One region of the Vibrio sp. SCSIO 43137 genome, then DNA from elsewhere that is predicted to be linked to it. Evidence: riboswitches for the same ligand, from Rfam matches in the RefSeq annotation. Region 1 holds a riboswitch; each other region holds the start of a gene.

Region 1 (7,280 bases):
CCGTTAGCATAGAGGATGCAGTCTGCACGCATCTTTTTGCCCGACTGAAGATGAATAATAACGCCGTCTTCAGTACCTTCAATTTTCTCGTAGGTTTCATCATTGCGGATAATGATGCCGCTATTCCAGAAGTGATAGGAGAGGGCGTCAGAAATTTCGTTATCCAGAAAAGAAAGCAGGCGGTCACGGGTGTTGATTAGATCGGTTTTAACATCCAGACCACGGAAGATAGAGGCGTACTCACAACCAATTACACCGGCACCGTAAATGATGATATGTCTCGGATCGTGCTTTAATGACAGAATGGTGTCACTGTCATAAATTCTCTCGTGGTTGAAATCGACATCTGCGGGCTGATAAGGCCTTGAGCCCGTTGCGATAACAAATTTATCTGCTGTGTACTGATCAATACTGCCATCGGGCTGTGTTACCGCGATTGTGTTGTCATCAACAAATTTAGCGTTCCCGAACAGAAGAGTGCACTGGTTTCGATCGTAAAACCCCTGCCGTAACCGAGTTTGCTTATCAATAACCGTTTTAGCATGACCAAGAATACTGGAGAAAGTGGAGTGCAGGCTGGAGTTATTACCTGAGAACAAAGGGTTTTTATTAAACTCAATAATCCGGCTGACGGCATGTCTCAGTGCTTTTGAAGGAATGGTTCCCCAGTGAGTACAGCCTCCGCCTACAGAAGGTTCTTTCTCGACAATAGCAACGTTCAACCCTGCTTTGGTTAATCCCATAGCCGCCCCCTCACCTCCGGGGCCACTTCCTATCACAATTACATCAAAGTGAGTTGATTGTTCCATCGCTTGATTCATCCATGTTCTTTTACATTATTGTAGCGGGATTTTAACTTAATAATCACTCAGGTAAATGCTTGTAAGCGCATAGCTTGTTTGTGATCACGCAGAACTTAGATTTCGCAAAAGATAGTCAATCTTGTCGTCTGTCGTTTTTCTCAGGCTGAATTTCGAGTTATAGTAGCTCCCTGTCATTGGTTGATCTGGTATATAAACGCTATGGGAGTGAGAGCTCAGCAAAAAGAAAAAACCCGTCGCTCATTAATCGATGCCGCCTTTAGTCAGTTGAGTGCAGACAGAAGCTTTTCAAATCTTAGCCTGAGAGAAGTGGCCAGAGAAGCAGGTATCGCACCTACTTCTTTTTATCGCCATTTTAAGGATATGGATGAGCTGGGATTAACTATGGTTGATGAAGGTGGTTTGCTTCTTCGTCAACTTATGCGACAAGCCCGGCAGAGAATTGTTAAAGAAGGGAGTGTAATAAGAACTTCCGTTGAAACCTTTATGGAGTTCATCGAAAGCAGTCCCAACGTCTTCCGCTTGTTGCTTAGGGAGCGTTCAGGCACATCAGCTGAATTTCGTGCTGCGGTCGCCAGAGAAATGCAACATTTTGTTGCTGAGATGAGCGAATATTTGATCAGCACTGGCATGAATAAAGAAGAAGCAAGCATTCAGGCTGACGCTTCGGTTATTCTGGTTTTTAGTTCAGGTGCCGAAGCATTAGATCTAAGCAAAAGTGAACGTGAAGAATTGACAGAACGACTGGTAGTGCAACTTCGGATGGTCGCGAAAGGCGCTTACTGGTACAGAAAAGAACGTGAACGACAAAATAATAGGATATAACTATGTCGAATGACTCAACACCCGTAAATCAAAATTCTGAAAGAAAAACCCTGTTGCTGGCTGTAGTGGCTGGTATGTGTGGTAACGCATTGCTCTCATCAGTAACGTTAAGTGAAGTTTCCTTTTCTATCTTCCCATTAATTGCATTGGTACTGGCAGTACAAATGCTTTATCAGAACTATCTGAGTAACCCTGTAGCGGAAGAGATTCCGATGATCGGTCTTGCCTGCTTCTTTGTTGGCGCATTTGGCCACTCTGCTTTTGTAAAAGCTCAGTTCCCGGAAGTAGGTTCTAACTTCTTTGCCATTATGGTGACCATGTTATTGCTGGCATGGGTGGGTAAGAAAATGGGATATCTGAATAAGAAAGAAGCAGAATAATTTGTTCTGATTATTTCAGGTATATAAAAAAACGAGCTACTAGCTCGTTTTTTTTATTGCCCGGATTGTCTCTTTCTACTGGTTAGATTTTCTTTCCAGCAACACACCCGCCTCCATATGGTGGGTATAAGGGAACTGATCGAAAAGAGCAAAGCGGCTGATAGTATGGGTTTCTTTCAGGATATCCAGGTTCTCTTTTAGTGTCTCCGGGTTACAAGAGATATAAAGAATACGTTCATAGCCCTGCACCATTTTGCAGGTATCTTCGTCCATACCTGAGCGTGGAGGATCGACAAAAATAGTATTGCAGTTGTAGCTGCTCAAATCGACATTCTGTTGCTTTAGCCTGCGGAATTCTCTTTTCCCTTCCATCGCTTCAGTAAACTCTTCGGCAGACATACGAATAATCTGTACATTATCTATCTTGTTAGCGGCGATATTAAATTGCGCCGAATCTACAGAAGGCTTGGCCAGCTCTGTAGCCAGTACCCGTTCAAAGTTTTGTGCCAGAGCAAGAGAGAAGTTACCGTTACCACAGTAGAGCTCAAGCAAATCGCCACTGCTATCTTCTGTGCAGTCTACTGCCCATTCCAGCATTTTCTGTGCAACTTCACCATTAGGCTGAGTAAAGCTGTTTTCTACCTGCTGGTAGATATAGCTTTTACTGTGCACGTTCAGCTTCTCAATCACATAATCCTGATCGAGAACGATCTTCATTTTACGGGCGCGGCCAATCAAGTTCAGATTGAAACCTTCGTTGTTTAGGCGTTGTTTCAGCTCTTTTGCTTCTTTAATCCAGTTATCATCTAGTTGGCGATGGTAAAGCAGGGAAACCAGAATTTCACCGCTTAAAGTAGAGAGAAAATCAACCTGAAACAGTTTGCGTCTGAGGGTGTCATTACCCTTCATCGCTTCAATAAGCAGCGGCATTAAATCGTTAATCAGGCGGCTGGCTGCCGGGAACTGATCGACTCTGTATTTCTGCTTGGTTTCCTGATTAAACATGATGTAGTAAAGCTCTTCGCCCTCATGCCAGACCCTGAACTCAGCCCTCATTCGGTAGTTCTGGATAGGAGAGTCAAAAACCTCTAGCTCAGGCGCATCGTATGGAGCAAACATCTGAGTTAAGCGTTCTACTTTCTCGTCCAGCTGTTGCTGATAGCTGTTTGGGTTTACTTCAAGTGTTGTCATCGATCGGCCTTTAACTTTAAACAGGGAGCGCAGATTTTATTCAATCCTTATCTCTTGTCCAGCACTGTTATGAAATTCTCTCATGCAGTGCTGATAATTTTAGCACTAGACAGAAAGCAGACTGATAATTAATATCGTTTGCGCTGGTGGTCGTTATCTTCAGGAAATAGTTTTTGATGAATAACAACTTTCAGGGAATCTGGTGAAAATCCAGAACTGACGCGCAGCGGTAATAGAGAACGGGCATCTGACGGGAAACCGACACACTGCAATTTGCGGGAAGTGAGATGTAAGGAAGGCAAATCGAACTGATTTGAAACGCTCTGAAGTCCGAATACCTGCCAGCAAGTAGTGAGCAATCACATACTGGAATATACGCGATTTTAGGATGAAAAAAATGAAAAAAACCGTTCTGGCGACCACTGTTACGTCGCTATTTTTTGCCGCGCCTAATATTTATGCGCAATCCCCTTCAGATGTAGAGACGATGGTGGTAACTGCCACCCGATTTGAGCAATCTCTGCAAACTAGCACGCTTCCTGTTGAAGTTATTACCAAAGAAGAAATTAATGCCATTCAGGCTAAAAGTGTATCTGAGATACTACGAAGATTGCCGGGTGTTCAAATCGCCTCTAATGGTGGCTATGGGCAATCTCAAAGTATCTTTGTTCGTGGCACTGAATCGGATCATGTTCTTTTTTTAGTTGATGGAGTCCGTATCGCTAGCGCTACAACGGGTACTGCATCGGTTTCGGCTATTCCTGTCGTGGCGATAGAAAGGATTGAATTTATTAGAGGCTCCAGAGGCGCTGTTTATGGCTCTGATGCTATTGGCGGTGTAATAAATATCATCACTAAAACTGATCGTGATGAAGGCGCTTTAGCCGTTGGTATCGGCAGTGATAAATTTTCACAAGGGCAGATATCCGTTTCGAAAAATGTATCCGAAAAGCTGAATGCTTCTTTTGCAGCAAACAAGTCACGTACGGAAGGCTTTTCAGTGACAGATACTGCCGGCAGTGAAGATGATGATGGTTATAAATCTGACGATATTATCGCTTCAGCAGACTATAAAATTAATGATAAATACAGCATTGATATACAGACTTTTTATCATGAAGGTGAAGTTGAGTATGATGCAGGTAACAGATATAAAGATGAGCGTATCTTCAACGTCGCAGGCACGCTGAACTTCCAAAACGATACTCTTGATTCAAAGCTTCAGTTGGCGGTCAATCAGGACTCAGCCAAGAGCCACACTCCGGGCGGGGTTTCCCTGTATCAGACCGACAGAAAGTCGCTTCTGTTTGCTAATCAATATCGTGTTAATGACGATTTATCTATCGGTGCAGGCCTAGACTGGTATCGTGATGATGTATCCAAATCAAGTGCAAACTTCACTGAAACATCCCGCCACAATACCGCATTGTATCTGAGTTCTCTTTATGACAAGCATGACTATCAGATAGAAGGTGCAGTCAGAACCGATGACAATGAGCGTTATGGCAGAAATACTACCTGGCAGTTGGGTGGTGGCTGGAATGTAAATGAGAATTACCGTTTAACGGCTAATGTCGGGACTGCTTTTAAAGCACCGTCATTTAACGACTTATATTCACCATTTGGGGGTGTTGCCACCCTTAAGCCTGAAGAGTCCGTTAACTACGAAGTTGCCCTGGAATCCAGTGCTGAGCTGTTTGACTGGCGTGTTGCTGCTTATGTAAACCAGATTGATGAGCTGATTGACTGGAGGCCTCAGGGGTTAAACTATTCACCGCAAAATATTGGTGAAGCGGAGATCAAGGGCGTTGAGTTCTTGGTCAATTTTGAAACTGGTGATTTTAGCCACAACATCAGCATTGATATTATGGATCCGCAAGATAAAGAGAGTAACCGCCAGTTGGCACGAAGAGCAAAAGAGAGTGCGAAATGGAACATCACTTACTATGCAGATAAGTGGCAGGCTGATATTAGCTATCTATATCAGGGGACGCGATATGATTACCCATCTTCAGGCAAGGTAAAACTTGATGCTTACTCGTTGGTTGATTTGTCTGTCAGCTACGATGTTCTGGACTCCCTTACTCTCAGAGGGCGGGTTGCAAACCTGTTTGATGAGGATTACGTATTAGCTAATGGCTACAATACACAAAAAAGAGCCTATTTCGGTACACTGGAATACCGATTCTGATGAAATTGACCGCCTTCGGGCGGTCTCTTATATCGCCCCCAAGCTTGAAAATCGGATGTTTGAGCGTATGATCTGCGGTTCTCTCTGACAGGATAAACCGCCGTGTTAAGTAATACCCAACAGCCAAGCGTTCTTTTCTTTGACTCCGGAGTCGGTGGCTTATCTGTATATCAGCAAACCAAAGCACTTCTGCCCGACTTTAACTATATCTACCTGTTTGATAATCAGGGCTATCCTTACGGAGAACTTGAACCTGAAGTACTAATCCGGCGCGCTGAAAGACTTATCCTGCATATAGTAAACAAACACTCTATCAATCTGGTGGTGGTAGCCTGTAATACCGCCAGCACTATTGTGTTACCGGCGTTGCGTCGTAGCTTATATATTCCTGTTGTTGGCGTTGTTCCTGCTATTAAACCAGCAGCAGCAATTGCCAAGAGAGCGATAGGGTTGATTGCCACTCCCGGTACTGTTCAACGCGAGTATACTCATCAGTTAATTGAACAATTCTCAGCAGGTATACCGCTTGAGTTAATTGGTTCTACTGAGATGGTAAATATGGCGGAAAATAAGCTTAGAGGGGAAAAAGTAGATCTTAAGAAGCTTGGGCAGATATTAAAGCCTCTAAAAAATAAAGTAGATGTAGCGGTTCTTGGCTGCACTCATTTTCCATTGATTAAAGAAGAAATATCTCAGGTGTTAGGAGAAGAGGTGGCTTTAGTAGATTCAGGCTGTGCAATTGCCCGGAGAGTTAATAGCTTACTGTCGGATAAAGCTGTTTTAACGCCGCAATATACTCAGGGTATAAAAGGTACTCAGAATATAAAAGGCGCTCAGAAGATATATGCCAGTGCAGCTCCCGTTAAAGAAGCTGCACTAAATAGTAGTTTAATAAAATTTGGTTTTGAACCTATTGAGACGCTTCCGAATCTGGATGCTTAGGATCATTAGCAATACGAACTTTTAAAGTACGTTGCATATAATCTTGTTCGTTTAGGGCAGAGATTGCTTTCTGAGCATCACTGCTTGCCATAACGACAAATCCAAACCCTCTTCTTTTACCTGTACGTTTATCTTTCATAAGACGAACGGCAAATACTTCACCATGTTCAGAAAATAGCTGGCGAACATTGGCTTCATTTGCTTTATAAGGAAGGTTTCCGACATAAAGAGTTTTAGTAGAAGGCTTGCCTTTTGTTGTTGCAGAAGAAGTGGAAGCAGAAAGATTAATAACAACAACTGCGGCAAATAAACCGATAATAAAAGAGACAGCTGGGGAAATGGCGACCTGAGAAAAAACAGCAGCGCCTAACACAGCAAGAGCAATAATTAGAAAAATAGATTTTTTAGAGTTCATAAATGAATACAGCATTTAGTGAGTTAATTGGATTTAGCGACTAATTAAATTCGCTTTTTGAATCTTACGTTTAACCCTGTTTAATTTCCAACCTATTGGTGTGACGCCCTTCAAATGTTGATATTTTATTCAATAATCCCTTATTTGCTGGCTTTTTCAGCAGTTGGGAAAATAAATTAAAAAAAGGGCTTGCCAGCAAAAAAAAGCTCCCTATAATGCGCCACACCAACACGGGGTGAGACAACAATCACACAACGTGAAAGGTAACTGAGAAAAGAGTTTGAAAAAGCACTTGACTCAAAAAATCGGAAGCGTAGAATACGCATCCCTAACTGCTCGGGTTCAGATAAGAACTTATCAGTTAGAAGCTCTTTAACAATTTAAACCTATCAATCTGTGTGGGCACTCGTTGATGATAATCAAATTAGAAACTTCGGTTTCAATTCGGTTTCAATGATACGAAGTGACCAACGAGTCGAAAGACTCAGCACAGTCAATTCAAACATTACTTATGT
Region 2 (7,280 bases), on a different replicon from region 1:
AACTCTGCTGGTTTAATGAGAGTTTAAATAACAGCATACCCTGAGATTGGTTAGCCTTACTTTTCATAACAACATCCTAAATGAACTGGCAAATGAGTTCGATTAAAAATATAAAACCGGTTTATTAATTTTATGCTTTTACAATCGTTTTTAGAATACTTTTTATTGGCAATGTGCTGAAGAACTTGAGCTGATCAGCTAAAATGGCGTAGTTATTGTGATAAGGGTAAGAAAATGGCAAGAAATGCAGCCGCACTCCATATTCTGGTCAAGCATGAAGCACAAGCGAAGGATATCCTTCAGCAGCTCAAAAAAGGGGCGAAATTTCATGTTCTGGCAAAGAAATACTCCACCTGTCCTTCAGGAAAAAAAGGTGGTGATTTAGGTGAGTTTCGTCAGGGAAGTATGGTTCCTCAGTTTGATAAAGCGGTATTTAAGAATGAAGTACTTAAGCCGTTTATCGTCAAAACTAAGTTTGGTTATCATGTTGTAAAGACGTTATGGAAAACTTGATGAGCTAATGGCAAAACTGAAAAAGGCAGCTTCAAGCTGCCTTTTTTACTCAGATAAGTTAGTAACCGGGAAACCTAGTTGTTTTTACTTAGGTGAAGCCACTGCAGAATTTTTTCCGGCCATTGAGTCACGGGAGTATCTTCTTTTCGTTTCTCTTTACCGTGATAGTAACCGGCGAGTAATTCAGTCCTGATTTCGTGACTTTCTGCGTGCAGGGCTTTAGCCAGTAAATCGGCGGTTTTTTGTGCGTGATCGTTGGCCAGACCAAAGTCCATATTCAGATAGCCTTGCACCATCAGCCAGAGTTTGGTGACCAGAGAGAGTTCAATAACGCTGTCTGCTTTTAGTTTGCCGGACTGCTCATCACCGACCGTTTCTACAAATACATCATGCATGGCAGCAATGGCATCTAACTGAGACTCAAGTTGACTGATGGCCTCTATATGGGATTTTGTCAGCAGACCCAGCAACAGCAGCAGAGGATTTTGATTACTCTTTTTTTCACATACAGTGTCGAAAAAGTCGGCTTTCTTTTCCACCGCTACAGAGAACAGCTGAGCCTCTTTATCTGAAAGGTGCAAGGTATCCACCCCGGCAACCTCCAGTTGCTGTTTCAATTTGCTGACAATGATCTCATGCATTGTTTGCTATTCCTTTAAGGTCTGCCAGGTTACTTCGCAATTGCCGTTATCTGTCGATATATAAGCAGAGTTACCGGTTATCATTACCGAGATATCCATGGTACGGCTTAGCAACTCAGCGAGGCTTTCAATGGCTTCTGCATCAAACTGAATAACAGACGCCTGTAGAAAGTTTAGTTTAGATGCGTTTTGTTGCCACCAGACAGGAGATTTACTATTAAAGTTATAGATAATCACTTTTTTAGCCTGACGCGTAGATTTTTTTACCCTTTCTGGATCAGGTTCACCAATATCGATCCAGAGCTCAATTTGGTCGTCGAGTGTTTTTTTCCAGATATCGGGTTCGTCAGTGGTGGATAAGCCCTTGGTGAAGATAAGATCTTCCTGAGCATTCAGGCAGTAGGCAAGAACTCTTGCCATCATTCTCTGTTCATTTTCAGAAGGGTGCTTTGCCAGAGTCAGATTTAGTGAATCGTAATAGTCGCGATTCATATCTGTCAGGGCGATACGAAACTTGAAAATCGTTGGTTTTAAGGCCACAACAACACTCTCATTATAAATGTTAAGTCATCTCAAAATGCAGCTCTGAATCCTGCATTTTGAGGTCACTTAGCGATAAGTCTTAATCAAAAAAATAGCCAGTCGTATGACTGGCTATAGAAACTTTAGCGATGTATCAATACCGGATTAAACAGGTTTGATGTTCTCAGCTTGAGGACCTTTCTGGCCTTGAGTTACAGTGAACTCAACTTTTTGACCTTCAGCAAGAGTACGGAAGCCGTCAGCTTGGATAGCGCTGAAGTGTGCGAACACGTCAGGGCCGTTTTCTTGTTGAATGAAACCGAAACCTTTAGTTTCGTTAAACCATTTTACTGTACCAGTCACTGTGTTAGACATAGTCTTTATTCCTAATAAAAATTGTGTTGATCCCTTAAGGGACTACTTATAGCGTGGAAAAAATAGATTGCTATTTAGATACAACACGGCGGAGAGTTATGAGCTGACCAACGACTTGTAAATCCTAAAACAAAAGCTTTTCTTTCTAGCCGAAGAGGAGCTTAAATCAATATCGGAGGAAGTCAACGAATATTAGTTAAACTTTATGTTTACGCTTAAGTTTTTATTGAAAATGAGACATTTTTTTGAAATGCATAACACTTTTTGTGGAAGCTGAACTGGTTGATTTCAATCACTATTTGCCGAAAGCAGCCGTCAAAATGTGAATGTTAAATTACAAGAATATAATAGTTGTCTTTAAATTGTATATTTAATGTATTTCGGACGTTATTACAGCAAAATAATCCATATATTAATTTCTGACTGAAGCTTAGTTATTTTTTGTACAGTTATGGTGCAAATTTGGTGGGTTAATTATAAGTCCATAGTAAAAGTTACAGTTAAAAGCGGTATTGGCGATAAATGTTTTTAATCGTGATGATGTTCACTAAAAAAGAAACTAATCAATAACTTGCCATGAGCTATCGGATGTTGAACTTCTCCTCTCAGGTGCCTGAAGTATCAGGAGTTCTACCTTCACTGAGTTAAATTTCGCAATTGAAAAACCGTCGCACACCTTTTTTACGTGTTAGTAAAATTGATATTAATCAAATTACACATCCAAGTGCTGTGAGAAACTTTTTCAGTAGTTAGTGCTTTATATATCTAGTCAGTGAACTGGGCCTATAAAGCTTAAAAGTGAATCAGGTGAAAACCCTGAACTGTACCCGCAACTGTAAACAGTTATCCAATATTGAAAACTGTAAGTCAGAGCCTGCTAACTACACTGCACTCCAATGATCCGGGCGGGAGCACCTGGAAGTTGAATCTAAGTTGCGTTTATGCCTGCACAGATTATTGGAGTTGATAGGACAACTCAATGTCAGGGTGTAATGGCGAAAGGCAACACATTTCTCTTTTGACGTATTCAGTTGGATGGTATTAAGCCTGCATCCTTTTGTATCACGCCCAAAAGCCATTGCCCTGTTCCTTAAAGTTGTTCAGTTAACGAAAGCAATGGGATATCTGGTGGGAAAATTAAAGCGCTCAGCAAGTAGAAAAGATCTGAAAGGTGGCTATACCACAGGCGCTTGTGCCGCTGCTGCTGCCAGAGCAGCCGTACGCTATCTGGTTAATCAGGAGCGCTTTTCCCGAATTGAGATACAACTTCCTAATCGTGATTACGCGACATTTGAACTTGCCTGTTTGCATGGTGAACAGCAGGTTATTGCTGGTGTGATTAAAGATGCCGGAGACGATCCCGATTGTACCCACGGCATTGAAATTCAGTGTATCGCCCGTAAGGTAAAAGCAGAAGGTATTAGCCTGAAAGGCGGTAAAGGTGTCGCAGTGGTAACACTTCCCGGCCTTGAACTTCCGGTAGGTGAGGCGGCAATTAACCCGGTACCGAGAAAGAATATCCTTGAGATGGCAGCGCTTGAATGGGTTTCGCAACCTGATTCAGAGTTTAAGGGGCTGGAGCTGGAGATAGTTGTACCCCGAGGAGAAGAGGTGGCGAAACAGACTATCAGTGAGCGCCTTGGTCTGATAGGCGGAATTTCTATTTTGGGAACAAGGGGAACGGTAAAACCTTATTCCACTTCTGCTTTCGCTGCCTCAGTGCGTCAGTCGGTTCAGATAGCCAGTGCTAACGGCAGCAGGCATTTAGTGCTGACCACAGGAAGCCGTTCGGAAAAAGCCGCAATGGCTCTGCTTCCGCAGCTTTCAGCTATGGCATTTATCCAGGCGGGAGATTTTATCGGCGTCGGACTAAGGGCATCCAAGCGCTACCAGATAGAGAAGGTGACTCTGATTGCCATGATCGGAAAGATGGCAAAGCTGGTATCGGGACGAATGATGACCCATGTGTCAGGGCACGCTATTGATTTCAGCCATCTTGCACAAATTGCCCGGCAAGAGCAGTTAGAGAAACAACTCTGTAGTCAAATCGAAAGGGCAAATACCGGCCGCCATGTACTTGAGCTGGTTGGAACTGATCAACATCCGGCTTATCTGGAAAGGTTATGCAGAGAAGCCCATGGTCACGCCCGTCGTTATGTGGCGGATGCTCTGGAAGTAGAGGTCAGATTAATTAATTTTGACGGTCAGCTTCTGGCTGCCTTCCCAAACCCGCAGGAAAATCAAGGAAAATAACAGTGGATAAAATGAAACAGATGACCCGGCAGGGGAGAGTAATAGAAGAAGGTTCTTTCGCCATTATTGACCGGGAAATAGAGGAGATTTACGGCGGCCACAGCTTTAGCGAACCCGAGTGGCAGGTGGTGCGGCGGGCGATTCATACCACAGGTGATTTTGAGTTTTCTAAACTGTTCCGTTTTAGTCAGGGTGCCGTTGATGCAGGAATTGAAGCGCTGAAAGCGGGGTGCCCGATCATTAGTGATGTCACCATGATAACCAGTGGTCTTAGTGCTCAGCGTATGAGTGTTTATGGCAATACGGCTCACTGTTTTATCAGTGATGCTGATGTGATTGCGACTGCTAAACAAAAAGGCGATACACGCGCTATCTGGTCCATGAGAAAGGCCCGCGATGCCGGTCTGCTTGATGGTGCCATTGTCGGAGTGGGAAATGCACCTACGGCGTTATATGAAGTACTGAGGATGGTTGAGCAGGGAGAGATAAAACCTGCCCTTATTATCGGAATTCCGGTCGGTTTTGTTAAAGCCGATGAATCAAAGCAGGCACTGACAGAACAGAAAAGTGTTGCTTATATTACCAGTCTGGGTCGTAAAGGCGGCAGCCCGATTGTTGTTTCTTCTATTCACGCACTGTTGGCGCAAAGTATATGAATAAACTTACTGTCGTCGGCGTGCCGGAGGATGGCTGCCTTAGCCTGAGCAGCAGGGCGGTTTCTGCTGTCAGTCAGGCTCGCGTGGTCGCCGCTCATGCAAGGCATATGGAATGGTTTCCGCAGTTTAACGGCCAGTTTCTCGATATGGCGGAAGGGTTCTCGCTATGGTTGAACAGAGTCATCGATGAGAGTGAAGAGGGGGATGTGGTCGTACTGGCTTCTGGTGACCCTCTGTTTTTTGGTATCGGCGCCACACTGATTAAAAAGCTTGGCAGAGAATCCATCGCATTTGTTCCTTCAGCAAGTTCCGCGCAACTGGCGTTTTCCAGATTAGGCCTGCCATGGGCAGATGCCCGATATCTCTCCTTTCACGGTCGTGAGCTAAAAGGGTTAGTCAGTCAGTTGCAACAGGGTGACCTGTTTGCCCTGCTGACCGATGGCAGCAATACCCCACAAGTGATAGCCGGCCATATGTTGCGCTTTAATGAAGCGGGCTGGCGTCTCTCTGTCTGTGAGCAACTTGGCGCTACTAATGAAAAAATTACTTCCATGAGCGTGCAGGAACTAGCCAGTTATTCTGGTGAATTTGACCCACTTAATATTCTGATTGCAGAAAGGCAGGACTCTTCGTTTTGGGGGGGCTATGGCCAGTATGCCACAGACGATGCCTTTGTTAAGCGAGTCCCTCAGAACGGCTTAATCACTAAGCATTCAGTAAGGAATCTGGCGTTGAGCCTGTTGCGACTTAAACATTCAGATGTGATGTGGGATGTGGGCGCAGGTTCCGGCTCTATTGCAATTGAAGCGGCTAAACAGTGCTGGAAAAACAGCGTATTTGCTGTGGAATGTAACAGTGACTGCTTTGAAGCAATTGCGGAAAATAGTCAGGCCCATGGTACGGACAACGTGCGGCTGATCAAAGGCAAAGCGCCACAGGCGTTAGCGGAGCTTCGCGCTCCCGATGCGGTGTTTGTCGGTGGCAGCCGCGGCTCAATGGTGGGGATCTTAGATTTTGTATGGTCGCAATTAAATGATAACGGACGGTTAGTGGTTTCAGCCGTCACCATGGATACGGTTGTAGAGGTGTATCAGTGGGCGAAGCAGGCACAACTGCCGTTTGAGGTTCAACTGGTCAATATCTCACAGACACAACCATTAGCTCATTATCTAAGGTATCAGGCGGAGAACCCGATTCACCTGATTAGCCTGCATAAAACGTCTCAATGAATGTAGATTTGGAGAACAAATGAAAACGATAAAACAAGGTCAACTATATTCCGTTGGGGTAGGTACAGGGGATAGTGAGCTGTTAACCCTTAAGGCTGCCAGACTGATTCAGCAGGCAGACGTGGTCGCCATTCCTGAGAAAAACAAAGGCAAGGCCGATTCGTTTGCGTGGGAAATAGTGACCGGAGCGATACCTGAAGATGAGATAAAAGGAATCCGCTGCTTTTTACATTTCCCAATGACGCGAGATGCCTCTGTCAATGTCCCGGCATGGCAAAGTGCAGCCAGAGACATTCTGGCTCATTTGCGTGAAGGGCGTTCAGTAGTGTTTGTTACGGAGGGCGATCCATCCGTGTTCAGTACCTGGGCATATGTTCAGGAAGAACTGGCGGAAATTGCCCCTGATATTGAAGCAGAAATTGTTCCCGGTGTTACCTCTATTACCGCGGTACCCTCAGCAACCAAAATCCCGCTGGCGGATGGGCAGGAGAGGTTCTGTGTGGTTCCGGCGACCTATGGTATTGAGTGTCTGTCTCACTTGGTTGAGGAGTTTGACACCATAATGCTGATAAAAGCGGGCAGAATCATTCCTCAGTTAATAGACAAACTTGAGCAGCTTGGCATTGAAGATTGTGCCACTTATGTTTCTCATGCCACCTGCGATAAACAGGAAGTTTACAGCAACCTGCGAGAGGTGCCTGAAGGGCACCGATACTTCTCAATGGTACAGCTCTCAATCCGCTCCCGCAGAGGCATATTAAGAGGTCACGGTGTGGCAGAGAACGCTACTGCAGAGCAAACAGACGTTTTAGTGGCTGAGTAGTAAATATGAAAATAGCCATTTATGCCATTACCCTGAACGGAACGAAACACGCAAGGCAGCTTAAGCAATCTTTACCCTATTCTGAGCTGTTTGTCGCCGAAGTAGGCCGTCAAGAGGGGGATGAAGCGAGTATGCTCAGTTTTCCTCTGTCAGGTTTTGTTGCGCAGCAGTTTCACCAATTTGATGCCCATATTTTTATCTGTGCCACTGGTATTGTCAGCCGGGTTATTGCGCCACTGCTTGAAGATAAACGAACAGATCCTGCCGT
Region 3 (7,280 bases), 1.4 Mb from region 1:
TCAACTCAGATACGTTGAATTTATACTCACCAAAATCATCTATGCGCAGTTGATTCTGGTACTCCATGCTGCGCGAGATATGAGCGTAGCCAATCTCTTCAGGATCCTGAATTCCGGCAAAAGGCAGGTTACCGGTAAACAACCAAATCAATACACAGCCCAGTGAGTATAAATCGGTGCGGTTATCAATTGTCTGTTCCAGAAGGTAGGTTTGCTCAGGGGCGAGAAAATGAGCATCGGCATTGTATGGATAAAAGGCGCTGATACCAGATGATCCTTTAGGACAAGTACGCGCGACACTAAAATCTATTACTTGAGCCTGCTTAAGATCCTGACTAACAATAAAACTGGAAGGCCTGACAGAAAAATGAAAAATATTGCGCCCATGAACCTGAGCTAAAGCGGAGGTCACTGAGCTGGCAATCGCCAGCTTTTGTTCAAAACTAAGTCTGTTTATATCAAGCTCAGGAAGCCAGTAATGGCAACGGGACGTCAGCCTTAAATGATTATCCTCTTCAGATAAAACTTCAGGAGCTCCCTGCCCCTTGAGTTCATTGAGGCACTGTTGTTCGTTTTTTTTAGCCGCCTGAACCTGAAAGCTTTCTGTCTGATTTGACCAGCCACGCAGCCACTGATGTTCATCCCGCTTTAACAGTAAAAATCGTTCTTTATAATCATTTTCATTTGCGTTTTTATAACCCGGTAGTAGTTCCACTAACAGCACACTCCATGTTTCAGCAGTTAAGATAGTTCAATCTATAATTAACACTAATCAGACTAAGGTTAATTATATACCTTTAGATGTTAAACACCGCACTGTCCGGCTGTTAAAGGGTAATAGTGAGTGGTCTATCAAATCTGCCAATACTCAATGGCGCTAACTCATCTTCAACTATTTACAAACAACAGCTATTGATAATCAAAAATAACCTTTAGGAGGGATTTTTGATTATTTTTTTGATACACAACTGATATATCAGGCATGCATTAAGGTATATTTCGCTGCGCTAAATAGACGTCGATGAGAGAGTGAAAAATAGATGTTGATGACCGTTATTGGCTGGATCGGAATGGCTCAGTACCTTGTCGCCTTTGTATTACTTAGCCTGAATATCATTGAAAAGAACCGCCTCTACTATCTTCTTAATGCATCAGGCTGTCTGTTTTTGGTGATCTATTCTGTTAGCATCAACTCCTATCAGATAGCGGTTATTAACCTGGTCTGGATAGTCGTCAGCGTTCTCGCTTGTTACAACCGCGTACCCGATCTGCGTCTGTTTGACGGCCGGGTGTTTGCCGGCGTTGTTATCGGTTTATTGCTGGGAGACGTAATCGCCTATTACAGTAATGCCCACCAGTTAGCTATAGATATACTTGGCTGGTTATCCGTCTGGCTTTATCTGGCAGCCTACTGGCTGCTACTCAATCAGCGTATGTCTCTTGACTATTATCGCTACGTCAATGTTCTGGCGCCAATAGCCATTCTCCCGATTCTTTACATGGATCAGAACTGGCCAAACTTTACCTCTAACTCTATCTGGCTTGTGGTGGCACTGGCAGGCATTATTAAAAGCCGCATCGGCACACCGGCTTCCCGCCAACAGGAATCCGTTGCTGTTGAGTAAGCCCCCTCAAATAACTGTTAAAAATCACAGTCATTCTCAAGAATTTTAAATTGTATTTCAGACAATTAACTTAAAATTGACCTATCTCAGGTTTAGCAGACCATTTGCTGGGCACACTAGGTCAGTCTAAAGGTGAAACTGAAATTGACGTTTTGAAAAGGGAACCGGGTGTAATTCCCGGGCTGTACCCGCAACTGTAAATGGCGAGCTGTTTGCGACAATATCCACTGAAATTTTCGGGAAGGATAGCAAAAGAGTGAAGACCCATAAGCCAGGAGACCTGCCTTTTGACGGGAGATTAATTTCTCCGTAAAACAAGCGAGCGGGTTACTCGACGATTTCTAATTATTAACAATACAACTCTTTGTAATAAATAGAGCGTAACTTCCCATCTGCCTGTTTTTGAATTAGCAAAACTAAATAACCTTTCTCAGCAAAGAAAGGTTAATAATTAAATGTTATTTCGGAGACTTTCCATGAAGCTTAAAAAAATAGTTACCAAGGCTCTTGTGTCTATATCAGCAGCCTGCTTTCTATCCGCCCCAGTCTATGCAGATAATTCTATGAAACAGAAAAAACAAGAGAAGTCGGCCATTGTACTGGCTGCATTCGGAACCACTTACAATACCGCTGTAGATTCACTAATCGGCATTCAGCAGGAAATTCAGAAAGCTTATCCGGACACTCCGGTTCGCTTTGCTTTTACTTCAAACATTATCAGAAAGAAATGGCACAAGCGTCAGAACGATGAACAATATAAAAAAGAGCACCCTGAAGTACCGGACTCTTTTTATCAGGTAAAAAATGTTCTCGGTACCATGGCTGATTTCCAAAATGAAGGCTACAGAGATATTGTGGTTCAGACCACTCTGTTAACCCATGGCGAAGAATTTATCGATCTGAAAGCCTATGTAGATGCATTAGCCTCCATTGAAACCATTAAGCAGAAATATAAACCGTTTAACAAGGTAGCCATTGGCCGGCCGCTGATGGGAACCTGGGGGCATGCCTACGAGTATGGTCAGGATATAGAAAAGCTCAGTCAGGCACTTAAATCTGACGTTATGCAGGCAGAAAAAGATGGCGCGGCTCTTGTTTATATGGGGCACGGCAATGAACACCTCTCTACCGGCCTCTATTACGAACTGGAAGAGCAGTTAAACAAAGATTACCCACAAGTTTCATCTTATGTCGGGCTGGTGGAAGGAAATCCGAGTTTTGACACTCTTCTGGCTAAGCTGCAACGAGACGGCATTAAAAAAGTGCTGCTTAAGCCGCTAATGGTGGTTGCCGGCGATCACGCTACTAACGATATGGCAGGCGACGAAGATGATTCGTGGAAAATTGCCCTGACGAATGCCGGAATCAAGACAACACCCGTTCTTGCCGGTCTTGGCAGTAACAGTGACATTCAGAAAATTTATCTTCAGCACCTGGCCGATGCTGCTAAAGACACAGGTATCACTCTTAAGTAATAAACAACTGTCCGCAGGGCCGGATTGACGCCGGCCCCTTTTACCAGTTTTAGAGAGCCTGACTATGTCATTACAAACCGCAGCTGTTCCGATCATTGAGACAATCGCCTTAAGCCGCCAGTTTGATAAATCAACAGCGGTCGATAAAGTAGATTTTACCCTTTATAAGGGTGAAATCTGTGCCTTCCTTGGTCCCAATGGTGCCGGTAAAACCACCACAATAAAAATGTTAACTGGCCTGCTGGAGCCCAGTAGCGGTGAAGTTCTTTATCAGGGAGAGAAGTATCACCCGCGAAGGGTAAACCTTAAAAAACTGATTGGTGTGGTTCCTCAGCATAACAATATTGACCGGGAACTTACCCTTGAAGAGAACCTGCGGGTACACGGATACCTTTATCATATGAAGGGTGCAGAGCTAAGCCAGCGTATCCGAGAGTGTCTTGAGTTTGCCGAACTCACTGATCATGCCAAGAAACCTGCAGGAAAACTTTCCGGTGGATTGAAGCGCAGGTTAGTTATTGCCCGTGCCCTTATGCACAAACCGAAAATTCTGTTTCTCGACGAGCCGACCGTAGGGTTGGATCCCCATAGCCGCCGCAAGATGTGGGCTTTTCTGAGTAAAATTAATCGCCAGCAGGCGTGCACTATATTTCTCACCACTCACTATATTGAAGAAGCTGAAAAGCTGGCCGCCAGAGTCATCTTTATCGAGCAGGGAAAGATAATCACTGAGGGTTCCCCTGAGACACTTAAAAAAGCGGTTGGTCAGTATGTTGTCGATATTCAGGGCGAGGAGCTTAAACAGGAATTTTTTGACTGCAGAACGCAGGCATTAACTCGTCTGGAGCAAATTACAGAAACCGCAGTGAGCATCCGGGAAACCACGCTGGAAGACGCATTTATTACCATGACAGGAAAGAGGCTTTTGAAAAATGCTTAACGGAGTTAAAGGTATTTATTACCGCGAATGCAGCATTCTCAGAAAGAAGCTGGTGCGTACCGTTCTCGCCGGTGCTGTTCCTCCTTTTCTCTATCTGATGGCGTTCGGTTTTGGCGTGGGTAAAGGGACAACGGTTGAAGGAATCGACTATCTCACCTTCTTGCTTCCCGGCCTTTTAGCCATGGCAAGTATGAACCAGAGTTACAATATAGCCACAGAGATTAATATCAGCCGCTTTTACCTGAAGATTTTTGAAGAGTTTTTACTGGCACCGAATCAACGCTGGCAAATTGTCATTGGCGAATTGTTATACGGTATGACTAAAGGGATGATTCCCGTGGTTATTATCGCTATATACAGTGTTGCCTGCGGAGTTTCTCTTAGCTTCTCGCTGCTGTTTTTAATTGCCCTTGCACTGCATCTGGTCGCTTTTTCACTGATTGGCTTTATTGTTGCCCTGAAGATGAAGAACCACAGGGATCAAGCCACCATGAATGCATTTATAATTACCCCTATGATGTTTCTCTCCGGCACCTTCTTTCCTGTTGATCAGATGCCGTTTATTATCCAGCTACTGGCGGGCATTTCACCCCTGACCTATAGCGCAGATCTTATTCGCACGGCACTGCTGGACACTGGCGGCTTCTCTTTCAACTCCGTCGCTATACTCGTTGCTCTGGATCTTATCTTGTTGTTTGTTGCCAGCCGCATAGTACAGAAGGTAGAAGTATGAAGTCCCTGTTAATTGCTCTGCTTGCTATCAGTTGCTGCATCGCCATGCTAATTGGCCCTAACTGGATAAACCCGTTAAACATGACGGAGCTGGAGAGCAGCATTTTGCTAGAACTTCGTGCACCGAGGGTGCTGTTTTCTGCAGTTATAGGAGCGATGTTAGGTTTAAGTGGCAGCATCTATCAGCTCACCTTAAAGAACCCGCTGGCTGACAGTTTTACCACCGGAGCCGCCTCATCCTCTGCACTTGGTGCGGTGCTGGCCATTTCAATTGGCGTGCCTGTTCATTTTGTCTCTGTTTTTGCCTTTGCTACAGGCATCAGCGGGCTATTTCTTGTTTATCGCATGTCTCTGACACACGGCAGAATAAACCCTATTACGATGATCCTTGCCGGCGTTGTCATGAACGTTGTCGCCTCTGCGGTGATCAGTTTTTCAAAGTACTATTTTGAAGACTCCCTGAACTCCATCGTCTACTGGCTGATGGGAGGCATCTTTATGGTGAGCTGGGATAAGCTGGCGTTATGTTTTGCGCTTTTTGCTGCCGTCTACTTCTTCCTTCAGCGAAATTCGTTAAAACTGAACATACTGGCACTGGATGAACAGTCAGCACAGAGCCTGGGAGTGAATGTTCATTATCTTCGATCTGCAGTATTTATTCTCTCTACTTTATTGGTTTCTGTTGCAGTTAGTTTTTCCGGAATTATCGGCTTTGTCGGCTTAATTGTTCCCCATGTGGCCCGCAGCCTGTTTGGCAGCGATATGAAGCTTAATATCCTTTACTCCAGCCTGTTTGGTAGTTTTCTGCTTATGGCGTCAGACACCTTGTCGCGGGTCATTATTCCCGGAGGTGCTGAGCTACCCGTCGGTATAGTAACTGCGCTGTTTGGCGGTCTGTTTTTCTTCTATCTGCTCAGAACCCGCAGGGAGACCTTCTGGAATGGCTGATATTACGCTCAAAAATCTCAGGTTCACCCGCTCTGACTTTCAGTTAACTATTGAACAGTTACATATCCGTCAGGGTGAAAAAGTCGCCCTTATGGGGGAAAACGGCTGCGGTAAAAGTACCTTAATCGGTCTTATGACTGGATTGCTGGACAAAGGAAAGGGAGAGGTCTGCTATCAGGAAAATAAACTCTCTGCCATAAATCATACTGAGCGGGCAAAGCAGTTTGCTGTTTTACCTCAGTTTTCTGATATCTCTTTCCCCTTCACTGTATTTGAAGTAGTCCGTATGGGACGTTTTGTTCATATTAACGGTAACCAGTTCAGTGACACTGATGACCAGCAAAGTGAAAAGCTGCTTGAGCTACTGGATTTAATCAAATACCGGGATAAGAGCTATGCTGAGCTCTCCGGAGGGGAAAAAAAACGTGTCATGCTGGCGCGGGTACTAAACCAGCAGGCTCCGGTTATCTATCTGGATGAGCCAAACTCCAGTCTGGATATCCGCCATACCCTTGAGATTTTTCAGCATCTGAGCCGCTTGCCGCAAACGGTGATCACCTCAGTACACGATATTAATCTGGCCTACCGCTATTTCGATCGTTTTCTGTTCTTTAAACAAGGGACTCTGCTCTATGATGTATCCCGCAGTCAAATTACCAGTCAATTACTCTCAGAGGTCTATGATGTTTCGGTTACTACTGATTCTGACAGCTTTAGCTTTCAACCCCGTTAACTACGCATTTGCCTATGACAGAGTAGTGCTTCTTGCCCCCTCCGCCGGAGACATATTCAGCAAATTAGGTGCGCAAGATAAGGTGGTCGGCGTTACCAGAAATAATTTCGACTTTCCTGATGCGGTTAAGATCGGCTCTCATATTAAGCCTAACGTTGAGCTGATAAAATCGCTGAACCCAGATTTAATCATTATCAGCTCCAACCGTTTCTTTACCGATCAGATGAGCTCATTGGTTAACGCCGATACCCTAATCTATAACCCGGCGACACTGGACGAAATTCTGCTTGAGATAGATAAGCTGGGAGCAATACTTAACAGGCAATCTCAGGCTAAACAGCTGACAAGTGAACTGGAGGCGGTAAAAGAGCAGTTTGTCGATATAGCATCACCGCCAACCGTGGTTTATGAAGTGACTGAAGCGCCGTTTATGATTGCGGGGAAAAAAAGCATTGTCCGCAGCATAGTCGAACAGGCGGGCGGCGCATTGTTTGCCCCGTCAAACCGCAAAATTGCCAAATTTAACATTGAATCGGTTCTGGTAAATAATCCTGATTACTACATCTACCAGGTTGGCCCGATGAACAAATCCCCCACTCCGCCGCCACAAAGACCTCAATACTCTCTGGTCAATAGTCAGTTTATTAAAGTCGATCAGCTTAGCTTCTCTAGGGCAACAACAGAGTCTTTCTACCACGCCCTTGAACTTAACCGTTTGTTTGCGCAAAGAAGGCATGCAGACAGAAAATAACCTTGCTCAGGCAGAAAAATATAAGGCTCCTGAAAAAGGAGCCTCTGCTTAAAAAGTGAGTCGGCTGGCTAACAGC

What was found. A riboswitch is a leader RNA that binds a small molecule or an ion and turns the genes downstream of it on or off. The one in region 1 is predicted to bind cobalamin.
Region 2: another riboswitch for cobalamin. It lies ahead of PK654_RS20305 (cobalt-precorrin-5B (C(1))-methyltransferase); the one in region 1 lies ahead of PK654_RS15020 (TonB-dependent receptor domain-containing protein).
Region 3: another riboswitch for cobalamin. It lies ahead of PK654_RS08315 (sirohydrochlorin cobaltochelatase); the one in region 1 lies ahead of PK654_RS15020 (TonB-dependent receptor domain-containing protein).

What each region holds. Positions count from the first base shown of each region.
Region 1 is NZ_CP116383.1:3,194,773-3,202,052, reverse strand. Features, by position in the region: gene sthA (Si-specific NAD(P)(+) transhydrogenase) at 1-809, opposite strand, end outside; gene fabR (HTH-type transcriptional repressor FabR) at 1,023-1,646, shown strand; gene PK654_RS15030 (YijD family membrane protein) at 1,649-2,026, shown strand; gene trmA (tRNA (uridine(54)-C5)-methyltransferase TrmA) at 2,102-3,217, opposite strand; cobalamin riboswitch at 3,345-3,577, shown strand; gene PK654_RS15020 (TonB-dependent receptor domain-containing protein) at 3,615-5,408, shown strand; gene murI (glutamate racemase) at 5,511-6,350, shown strand; gene PK654_RS15010 (RNA recognition motif domain-containing protein) at 6,319-6,765, opposite strand.
Region 2 is NZ_CP116384.1:969,879-977,158, reverse strand. Features, by position in the region: gene PK654_RS20330 (chemotaxis protein) at 1-67, opposite strand, end outside; gene ppiC (peptidylprolyl isomerase PpiC) at 235-513, shown strand; gene PK654_RS20320 (hypothetical protein) at 588-1,154, opposite strand; gene PK654_RS20315 (YaeQ family protein) at 1,161-1,694, opposite strand; gene PK654_RS20310 (cold-shock protein) at 1,842-2,051, opposite strand; cobalamin riboswitch at 2,785-2,947, shown strand; gene PK654_RS20305 (cobalt-precorrin-5B (C(1))-methyltransferase) at 3,087-4,304, shown strand; gene PK654_RS20300 (precorrin-8X methylmutase) at 4,316-4,960, shown strand; gene cbiE (precorrin-6y C5,15-methyltransferase (decarboxylating) subunit CbiE) at 4,957-6,189, shown strand; gene cobI (precorrin-2 C(20)-methyltransferase) at 6,209-7,012, shown strand; gene PK654_RS20285 (cobalamin biosynthesis protein) at 7,018-7,280, shown strand, end outside.
Region 3 is NZ_CP116383.1:1,785,026-1,792,305, forward strand. Features, by position in the region: gene PK654_RS08305 (diguanylate cyclase) at 1-715, opposite strand, end outside; gene PK654_RS08310 (CBU_0592 family membrane protein) at 1,041-1,625, shown strand; cobalamin riboswitch at 1,739-1,927, shown strand; gene PK654_RS08315 (sirohydrochlorin cobaltochelatase) at 2,189-3,100, shown strand; gene PK654_RS08320 (ABC transporter ATP-binding protein) at 3,165-4,040, shown strand; gene PK654_RS08325 (ABC transporter permease) at 4,033-4,773, shown strand; gene PK654_RS08330 (FecCD family ABC transporter permease) at 4,770-5,720, shown strand; gene PK654_RS08335 (ABC transporter ATP-binding protein) at 5,713-6,453, shown strand; gene PK654_RS08340 (ABC transporter substrate-binding protein) at 6,401-7,204, shown strand; gene PK654_RS08345 (SDR family NAD(P)-dependent oxidoreductase) at 7,273-7,280, opposite strand, start outside.